DNA from 2 places in the Flavobacterium erigeronis genome. Region 2 is predicted to be linked to the other one. Evidence: riboswitches for the same ligand, from Rfam matches in the RefSeq annotation. Region 2 holds a riboswitch; the other holds the start of a gene.

Region 1 (4,692 bases), on a different contig from region 2:
CATGCCGGCACTCCGTATCAAATAGAATTTCGTTTAAAAAATGGAAGCACAGGCGAGTATCGCTGGTTTTTGAGTAAAGCGCTTCCGATTAGAGATAAAGAGGGAATAATTACGAATTGGTTTGGTACGTGTACCGATATCCATGAGCAAAAATCTATTACCGAAAAATTAGAAATTTTGGTAGCAGACCGCACCAAAGAATTGCAAAGATCGAATGATGATTTACAGCAGTTTGCGCACGTTGCTTCGCACGATTTAAAAGAACCTGTCCGAAAAATAAAAACTTTTGTAAGCCGTCTAGAAGATCACTTAGAAGGGAAACTAGACGAATCGGCATCCAAATATATTGAGAGAGTTCACGTTGCGGCTGACCGTATGTTTAATATGATTGATGGCGTGCTGGCGTATTCTAAAATCAATGCCGATTCGCAAAAAGCAACAATGGTCGATTTAAATGAAGTCATTAAAAATATAGAAACCGATCTCGAAATTGCACTTCAAAAAACAGGCGGTAAAATTTATTATGAAGAACTTCCAGTTTTGGAAGGAGCTTTGGTATTATTGTATCAGCTTTTCTATAATCTGATTAACAATTCCATTAAATTTGCTAGAGAAAATACGCCTTCGCAAATTACGGTTACAGCGACTGAAAAGACGGAAGACGGCAACAGAATTGCAATAATTACTGTAGAAGATAACGGAATTGGTTTTGACCTCGATCAGACTGGACGTATTTTTGAAACTTTTACCCGCCTAAATTCTAAAGACCGTTACGAAGGAACTGGCTTAGGTTTATCGCTGTGTAAAAAAATAGCAGAACGTCATGGAGGAAATATTACCGCAACAGGAATTGCCAATAAAGGAGCTGTTTTTATTGTTACATTGCCATTTGAACAAAAAGAAAAAGACATTTAATTATGAGTAAAAAGATAATTTTATTAGCTGATGATGACAGAGACGATACAGAAATGTTTTGTGAAGCTCTGGCTGATATCGATGAAAATATTATTTGTCATTGTGCTGAAAATGGTGATAAAGCACTAAAAATGCTTAAAAACGAAGATAAAATTCCAGGTGTTGTTTTTCTAGATTTAAATATGCCCATTCTAAATGGCTGGGAATGTTTGAAAGAATTAAAAGCAGATGAGCGCTATAAAGAAATCCCTGTAATTATGATTTCTACTTCTTCGCATAAAAATGATATGGACACAGCAGCAAATCTTGGCGCTGTCTGTTATTTTGTAAAGCCAAATAATTTTAACGATTTAAAACAAGTGCTTCAATTTATTACTTCTAATCTCGAAAAAGGATTAAAAGAAGCGCTTCCAACTCTCGAAAAAAATAAATACTTGCATGTTTTTTCTTTTTAAATGAGTAAAACGTCTGAATTTCTTTTATAAAAAAGGGATCATAACAAAAAATAACTTTGTTTTAATTTGTTGTTTTTCAGTTGCTAAAGTATGCTGAAAGAGTTTTTAAATAAATTTTACAAAAAAACACAATTTAAACTATACTAGTTCGGTAGAATTAATATATATTTGTAATGCAGAAAATTTATATAATGATACTTATCCAGAAAGACTGAGGGAATAGGCCCATTGATGTCTTAGCAACCTGTTGCCGAATAAGGTGCTAAATCCTTCCGCTGTGTGCGGGCAGATAAGAAAGATTTCTCCGTAAATCTGTTTAAGATCATAATGTTAATCTTTAATTTTTTTTAAATGAAAGCAGAATCCATTTTGTACGCGAGTTACGAGCTTTTGAATTTAATTTTCGAAGAAAACAGCTTTGCCTTTTTCTGAATGAGAAAATTCTAGTTCCACGAGATTCTTTCTTTAATCATATCGCTAATGGCTTTTGTCATTGGCCTGAAATTCTTTTGTCTAATCTAAAAACTAAAAATAAAATGAAAAAAATACTATTAGGTTTTGCTTTGCTTCTGGGTGCTTTTCAAACTCAAGCGCAGGGAAATAATTTACAGTTAAAAGGAACTGTTGTCGATACTTTGGCGCAATATGTCTACTTGCAGAAGTTTCACAATAAAATGTTTACGACAATTGATTCGGCAAAAGTAAAAGACGGAAATTTTAGTTTTAAAACTAAAGTAAAAACCCCAGAATTATACGGTTTAAGCGTCAATACCGAAAGTTCGCCATTGTATATTTTTCTAGAAAAAGACCCAATTACAGTAAAATTAAATCCGAAGAAATATTATACCGCTTCAGTTGTTGCAGGTTCGGCCTCTCAAGACTTGTTCGAAACTTATAAAAAAACGAAAGATGTCGAAATCAGCAAATTCATAACAGAACATCCAAAATCTATAGTTTCGGCTTATGTGCTGTACAGAAACTGGTCGTACAGATTAACGCCAGAACAGATTACGCAAAATATTGCTTTATTAGATAAAAGTCTTCAAAATACCACTTACGTGAAAGAATTAAAAGAACTGGTTACCGTTTTAGACGGATTAGCGGTCGGTAAAAAAGCCCCTGATTTTACAGCCAATGATCCTGAAGGAAAACCAGTTCGCCTTTATGAAAACTTAAAAGGCTACACTTTGGTCGATTTTTGGGCTTCTTGGTGTGGACCATGCAGAAAAGAGAATCCGAATATTGTAGCGGCTTACAAAGAATTTCACGACAAAGGATTCAATATTGTGGCAATCTCTTTAGATAAAAAGAAAGAAAATTGGATTAAAGGAATTAAAGACGACAATCTAACTTGGACACACGTTTCGGATTTGCTTTTCTGGAACAGTGCCGTTGCCAAATTATACGGAGTAAGAGCCATTCCGGGAAATTATTTAATCGATTCTAAAGGAATAATCGTTGCCAAAAACCTGCACGGAGAAGAATTGCAAACTACGTTAAAAACACTTTTAGAGAATAAAATTTAAGACCCAATCTTGTCATTCCTGAGGAACGAGGAATCACACTAGAGAATCCATATAGAAAGTCGCTAATCTTTGTCGAGTTGCGTGTGAGATTCCTCGTTCCTCAGGAATGACAAAAATTGGAGTGAACAATACAACAATACAATTTAGTTAATTTAAAAAATGTAAAGGATATGAATGCTATTGAGCCAACAGTAAAACCAACAGAACCGGAGTGTTACTTTTCTAAGTTTAGAGAGAACACGGTAGGAATTAATCATACTTTCGAATCGGTTTATGGAGAACAAAATTTAGTATACGCCGACTGGGTTGCCAGCGGAAGATTATACGCTCCGATCGAAGAGATAATGCTTAATAAAATTGGTCCAATGATTGCCAATACGCATTCCCTTTCAAGTCAGACTGGAAAAACGTCGACTTACGCTTATCAATATGCAAGGGATATTATAAAAAAATCAGTCAATGCGAGCGAGTCGGATGTTTTGGTCGCTACGGGAAGCGGGATGACGGCGGCTTTATCGAAATTGCAACGCATTATGGCGCTCCGAACAAAATCGGATGAAGATCGACCTGTGGTTTTTATCACCCACATGGAACACCATTCGAATCAAGTTTCGTGGTACGAAACCAATGCCGAAGTTGTGATTTTGGAACCTGATGAAAATAATTTGGTAAATCCAGAAACACTTTCTTTAGTCGTAAAAAAATATGCAGATAGAACTTTAAAAATCGGTTCGTTTACAGCTTGTTCTAATGTTACTGGAATTATTACGCCTTATCATGAACTAGCCAAAATCATGCATCAAAATGGCGGACTTTGCTTTGTCGATTTTGCAGCTTCGGCACCGTATGTTACAATCGATATGCATCCAGAAGATCCAGAAGAGCAATTGGATGCAATTTTCTTTTCTCCGCATAAATTTTTAGGCGGTCCTGGGACATGTGGCATTTTGGTTTTTGATGAAAAATTATACCAATCCGATTTTCCAGATAATCCGGGCGGAGGAAACGTAAGATGGACGAATCCGTTAGGGAAATATTGTTACAGCGATAGTATAGAAGTTAAAGAAGATGGAGGAACTCCTGGGTTTCTGCAAGTTATTAGAACTGCTTTGGCTTTAGAATTGAAAGAACAAATGGGGGTGGAGAATATCAAAAATAGAGAAAAAGAGTTGCTTGATCTCTGTTTTTCAAGACTTCAGAAAATATCAGGATTGTCCATTTTAGGCGATTTAAAAACGGAACGAATTGGCTGTGTTTCTTTTGTGATTGAAGACATCCATTACAATTTGATTGTACGTCTTTTAAATGACCGTTTCGGAATTCAGGTTCGCGGCGGCTGGTCTTGTGCGAGTACGTATGCGCATTATCTGTTTAATATCAATGAGAAAAAATCCGCTGAAATTACAAATGAATTGCTGCAACGAAATCAGACCAATAAACCAGGTTGGGTTCGTTTGTCGCTACACCCGATTATGAGCAATGAAGAGCTTTTTTATATCTGCGACGCGATTGAAAAAATAGCTTTGAATTATAAAAAATGGAAGAAAGATTATGAATATAATCCCGTTTCAAATGAATTTGAAAATCCAGCAATAAAAGATAACATCGGGAGAGATGTAGAAGATTGGTTTAAGTTAGTTGAGTAGTTAAGTGTTCCGTAGGAATATCTAGTCAGTAGTCCTGGGGAATTAAGTTTTGTTTTTTTTTTGTTAAACCCGACAGTTCCGAGATTTCGCAACTGTCGGGTTTTAAAATAACATAACAGAGATAAGTATATATTCCGTAGGAATATCTCA
Region 2 (4,692 bases):
CACGCGGATCTGGTTCTGTATATCCGTTATCAATTGCTTCCTGCAAGATTTCGCTGAAAGGCGCATCTTTAGCAGAGAAATTATTAAATAAATAACTTAATGTTCCAGAGAAAACACCTTTGATCTTAGTGATATTTTCTCCTGAAAGATGTAGTAATTTAATGGTATCAATTAATGGTAAACCGGCACCAACATTGGTTTCGTATAAATAATTCTTTTGGTTTTCTGCTAAAGCTTTTCTTAGTTCTTTGTAAAAACCATAACTTAACGTATTGGCCACTTTATTAGAAGAAATCAAATCGAAACTGCTTTCTACAAGCGGAATATAATTTTCTACAAAAGCTGCACTTGCCGTGTTATCAATTGCAATTAAGTTTTCTAAATGATGCTCATTCGCGTAGGCGATAATATCATTAATTGTGTAAGCTTCTCCTTTGGTTTCTATCTCGTTTTTCCAGTTGCCATTAACACCGTATTTATTCAAAAGCAGCTTTCTAGAATTCGCTATAGCGAAAACATTCAACTTAATATCTTTACGTTTTTCAATTGCAGAAGCCGATTCTAAAATCTGATTAATCAAAGTTCCTCCAACTAATCCGTGACCGAAAATCGCGATGTTGATCTTTTTAGAAACTCCAAAAATCTCTCCGTGAATTACATTTAGCGCTTTATTTAATTCTTCTTTCTTAACAACCAAACTCACGTTTTTTCCTGTAACGGTGTTGTTGAATAAAATCGGAACAATTTTATTTTTAATTAAAGCCGTATACGGTTTATGGAACGTACTTAAATCCTGACCAATAATCGAAATTACAGATACATTGTCTGTTACCGTAATCTGATTGACGTCTTTCGAATAAAAGTCATTTTCAAATTCTTTTTCTAATTCGACAACCGCAGTTGTTGCTTTATCAGTTGCAACCACTAATCCGATTCCTCTTTCTGATGAACCTTGCGAAATGATACTTACACTGATATTGTGATCTCCCATTACTTTAAAAATTCGGGCATCAACTCCAGCTTTTCCAAGCAATCCGCGTCCTTCAAGATTTACAAGAGAAACATTTTCTAAAACAGAAAGCGTTTTAATTCCCTCTTTTGAAGAATCTGATGTAATTAAAGTTCCGCGGTTCTCGTGGTTGAATGTATTTAAAATACGCAAAGGAATATTCTTTTCTAACAAAGGAATAATCGTTTTGGCATGAAGAATCGTAGCTCCAAAATTTGCAAGCTCATTTGCTTCATTGAATGATAAATATTCAATTTTCTTTGCATCGGCAACCAAATCAGGATTTGCGGTGTAGATTCCGTCTACGTGCGTGAAGTTTTGTAATTCTTCAGCATTTAAATAATTGGCGATTAACGAAGCGGTATAGTTACTGCCATTTCTACCTAAAGTAGTTGTGTCGTTGTTGTTGTTAGATCCAATGAAACCTGTAACTATATTAACCGTTTCTCCGTTATGTTCTTTAAAATAATTGATTACGTTTTTCTTCGAAAGCTGCTCTAAAGGCTGTGCATCGCCAAATTTAGAATCTGTTTTCAGTAAATCCCTTGTATCTACGAAATTGGCTGGAATTCCTTTTTCCAATAAAATAGCTGTCAATAATTTAGCCGAAAGCAATTCTCCTTTTGACAAAATCTGATCTTTAATTTTTTTGCTATAATCGCCAATTAAGCTTACTCCTTCAAAAAGTTTATCTAAAATATTGAACTCTTCAGATAAATCAACTTGTGGGTAATCTGATATTTGATATTTTTTAAAGTTTTCTAATAATTCTTTGTAGCTGCCATTTTTAGCCGCAATGCTTAAGATAAATTCTAGCTCGTCTGTCGCATTTCCGCGTGCAGAAACTACAACAGCAATTTTTTCACCTTGACTAACTTTATCAGAAATGATAGAAACAACTTTGTTAAGTCCTTCTCCGTTTGCTAACGATTTACCTCCAAATTTTAATACTTTCATTTTATTTCTTTATTGTTTCTGCCTTAAAAATGTCGGCAAGTAAATGATCTAATTGTTTGTACTCGATTAAAAAAGCGTCATGTCCGTGAACAGAGACAATTTCGCTGTAGAAAACATTGTCTTTAAACTTCTTCAATTCTTCGTAGGTTTCTACGTTTTCTTTTGCTGTAAAAAACAGATCAGAATTGATTCCGATGATATGAATTGAAGCCGTTGTTTTAGCCAATAAGTTTTCAAAACTTTCACTATTTCTAGTAATATCAATTGTTTTAAGCAACTGATTCATTAATTTATAAGAAGAAAGCTGAAATCTTTTCTGCAATTTTTTTCCGTGGTGTGCCAACCAGCTTTCGATATTAAAAATCAAAAGATCCTGATTGATGGTTCTTTGGAATTTTTCTTTGAATGATTCTGGCGAACGATAACACAACATGGCATGAATTCTCGCATCTTCTATTGGTTTTGAAGAATTATTCAGGATCTGCTCCTGAAGAAAACAATTTGCAATAAGCCAGTCTGTCGATTTCCAGTCACTCGCAATCGGAATAAGGTTTTCTGTAATATTTGGCGCTAATGCTAAAATTTCCCAAGCAATTCCACCCCCGACAGAACCTCCGATAACAGCAAAAAGCTTTTCAACATTTAAGGCTTTTACACCCTCAATAAAGATTCTTGCAATGTCTCTGGCTGTAAAATCAAAGTAATTTTCGATTAAAAAAGAATTTGTTCCGTTTCCAGGAATATCAAAGGCTAAAATGGTATAAACAGCAGTATCGATAGTCTTACCTTCGCCAATTAAGTCATTCCACCAGCCATTTTCGCCAGTAACTTGTGAGTTTCCTGTCAAGGCGTGATTAACCAAAACAATAGGCGCACTGTGCAGCGGCTGGCCAGACAGTGTAAAACTTAACGGTATAGAATGATAATTTGCACCACTTTCTGTGATGAAATCTTGAATTATAATGGGATTTGGTATATTTTCCAATTTCAAATCTGTTGTATTATGATTTGTATATGGAAATATTAGAAAGAAAAAACTAGTCTAAACTAGAAAAATTCTGATTGTTATCTTTCCACGTTGGGCGTGGTAGAATGCAGCACCTTCTTCGAATTAACGAAGGGTTGCTAAGGATTCATCGGGTCTAATCCCTCGTCCTTTCTTTATAACATTTCAATACTTTTATGAACTTATCGAGTGCAAATTAACTACTAATTTCTTTAACAAACAAATTTAATCTAAAAGTGTTTGTTAAATTTCTGCGACTTACATGAGCAAAAACTATTATACGCAAAAATTTACCGAACAAAAATGCCCAGTAAAATTAAGCAGGTTTTCACCTAGTTTATGATGCTTTTCCGTTTAGATAAAAAGCGTTTCATTTTCTTTTGAATACATCAAAAACAATAAAGAGTTTGGTACTTTTTTGGCAGTACTTTTATCTTCTTCTGTGATTCCGAATCTTGGGTGAGCCAATTCGTTTGTTGGCGGCGGATTGCTATTTTTTGTCCTTCTGTTTTTCAATTTAGAAATTTTTTCTGCGAAGTAGTTCAATTTGCTCATGATATTAAGTTTTAGTTCAGTTGTGTTTTATAATCTTTATTTCTCTTTTATGTTTCTGTTAAATCGCTTTTTGGAATAAAAAAACCCTTTTGGATTTTTAGATACCAAAAGGGTTTAAGTTTTTACACTCATGTATGCTTTTAGTATCAACAGACGTATGCGCAAATAAGCGCGACAGTAAACATCTTGTTCATCTGTAAGGATTTATTCATCTGTGATTTATATTGTATTTTAAAATTCTGCATTTCTGTTAAATTAAAAAGCCTCCTAAAAATTTCTTAGGAGGCTCTTACTATATTATTATTGTATTCTTACAATTTTTTTAAGCAATAGACACCCCAACCTCGGTCTTAACCGAAATGGCACAAAACATTTTGTTGACTTTTAAGTTCATTTGATTTCTAGTAGTTTTTGGGTATAACAAATATGCAAATATTTTTTTTATTACACAAATTAAATTCAAGAATTTAATTACAAAAATCGTTAAAAATCAGTTTTTTAACGATAAAAAACCTCTTACAAAAACGAAAACGAAATAATAAAGGTAAAAAACTTACAAAACAAGCCTTTTTTTCTTCATGACTCCAATTGACAAATCAAATTATCAAAGAACCTTTTTCTTTTTTTATTCAAAAATTTACAGCCAGACTGCCTCTTTACTCCTAATTCGCTCTGCAATTTTTAGAATATCGGTTATAATTCCTCTTGAAATTGCCTGCTTGCACGGAGGCGCGCTCTGAATTACAATTGGAATATCACCGTAAGATTTTGTGTAAATTTCAAAAATCGTGTCAGAACCTTTTAATTGTCCAATTGGTGAATTGGCTAATTCAGAAATCAATTTGGTCTCTAAAGTGCCTTTTTCCAAATCAAATTCGCCCACATATCGAAGCACATGATCTTCTGCCTGAGTAATTTTGGCAATCTTAAAAGATTTATCGACAGCATCTTTATTGAGCACTCCATTTTTCTCCAAATGCTCTTCAGTTATAAATGGTTTGATCTTAATATCAGAAAGCTCAAAATCTTTTCCGATTTCTCTGGCCAATATCAAAAGTTTTCTTGCCGTATCATTTCCTGACAAATCTTCTTTAAAGTTGGATTTCATTAAACCTAAAAGGCTCGCATCTTTTAGAATGGAAGAAAACGAAACATCTTCTGTTGA

Evidence for each region. A riboswitch is a leader RNA that binds a small molecule or an ion and turns the genes downstream of it on or off. The one in region 2 is predicted to bind S-adenosylmethionine.
Region 1: it holds a riboswitch for S-adenosylmethionine, as region 2 does, so the genes downstream of both, ACWA1F_RS19410 (redoxin domain-containing protein) here and ACWA1F_RS00855 (alpha/beta fold hydrolase) in region 2, are expected to answer to the same signal.

What each region holds. Positions count from the first base shown of each region.
Region 1 is NZ_JBSKGP010000010.1:159,283-163,974, forward strand. Features, by position in the region: gene ACWA1F_RS19400 (PAS domain-containing sensor histidine kinase) at 1-915, shown strand, start outside; gene ACWA1F_RS19405 (response regulator) at 918-1,370, shown strand; SAM riboswitch class I at 1,566-1,666, shown strand; gene ACWA1F_RS19410 (redoxin domain-containing protein) at 1,907-2,896, shown strand; gene ACWA1F_RS19415 (aminotransferase class V-fold PLP-dependent enzyme) at 3,067-4,542, shown strand.
Region 2 is NZ_JBSKGP010000001.1:209,055-213,746, forward strand. Features, by position in the region: gene thrA (bifunctional aspartate kinase/homoserine dehydrogenase I) at 1-1,966, opposite strand, end outside; gene ACWA1F_RS00855 (alpha/beta fold hydrolase) at 1,968-2,951, opposite strand; SAM riboswitch class I at 3,029-3,136, opposite strand; gene ACWA1F_RS00860 (hypothetical protein) at 3,327-3,527, opposite strand; gene ACWA1F_RS00865 (homoserine dehydrogenase family protein) at 4,165-4,692, opposite strand, start outside.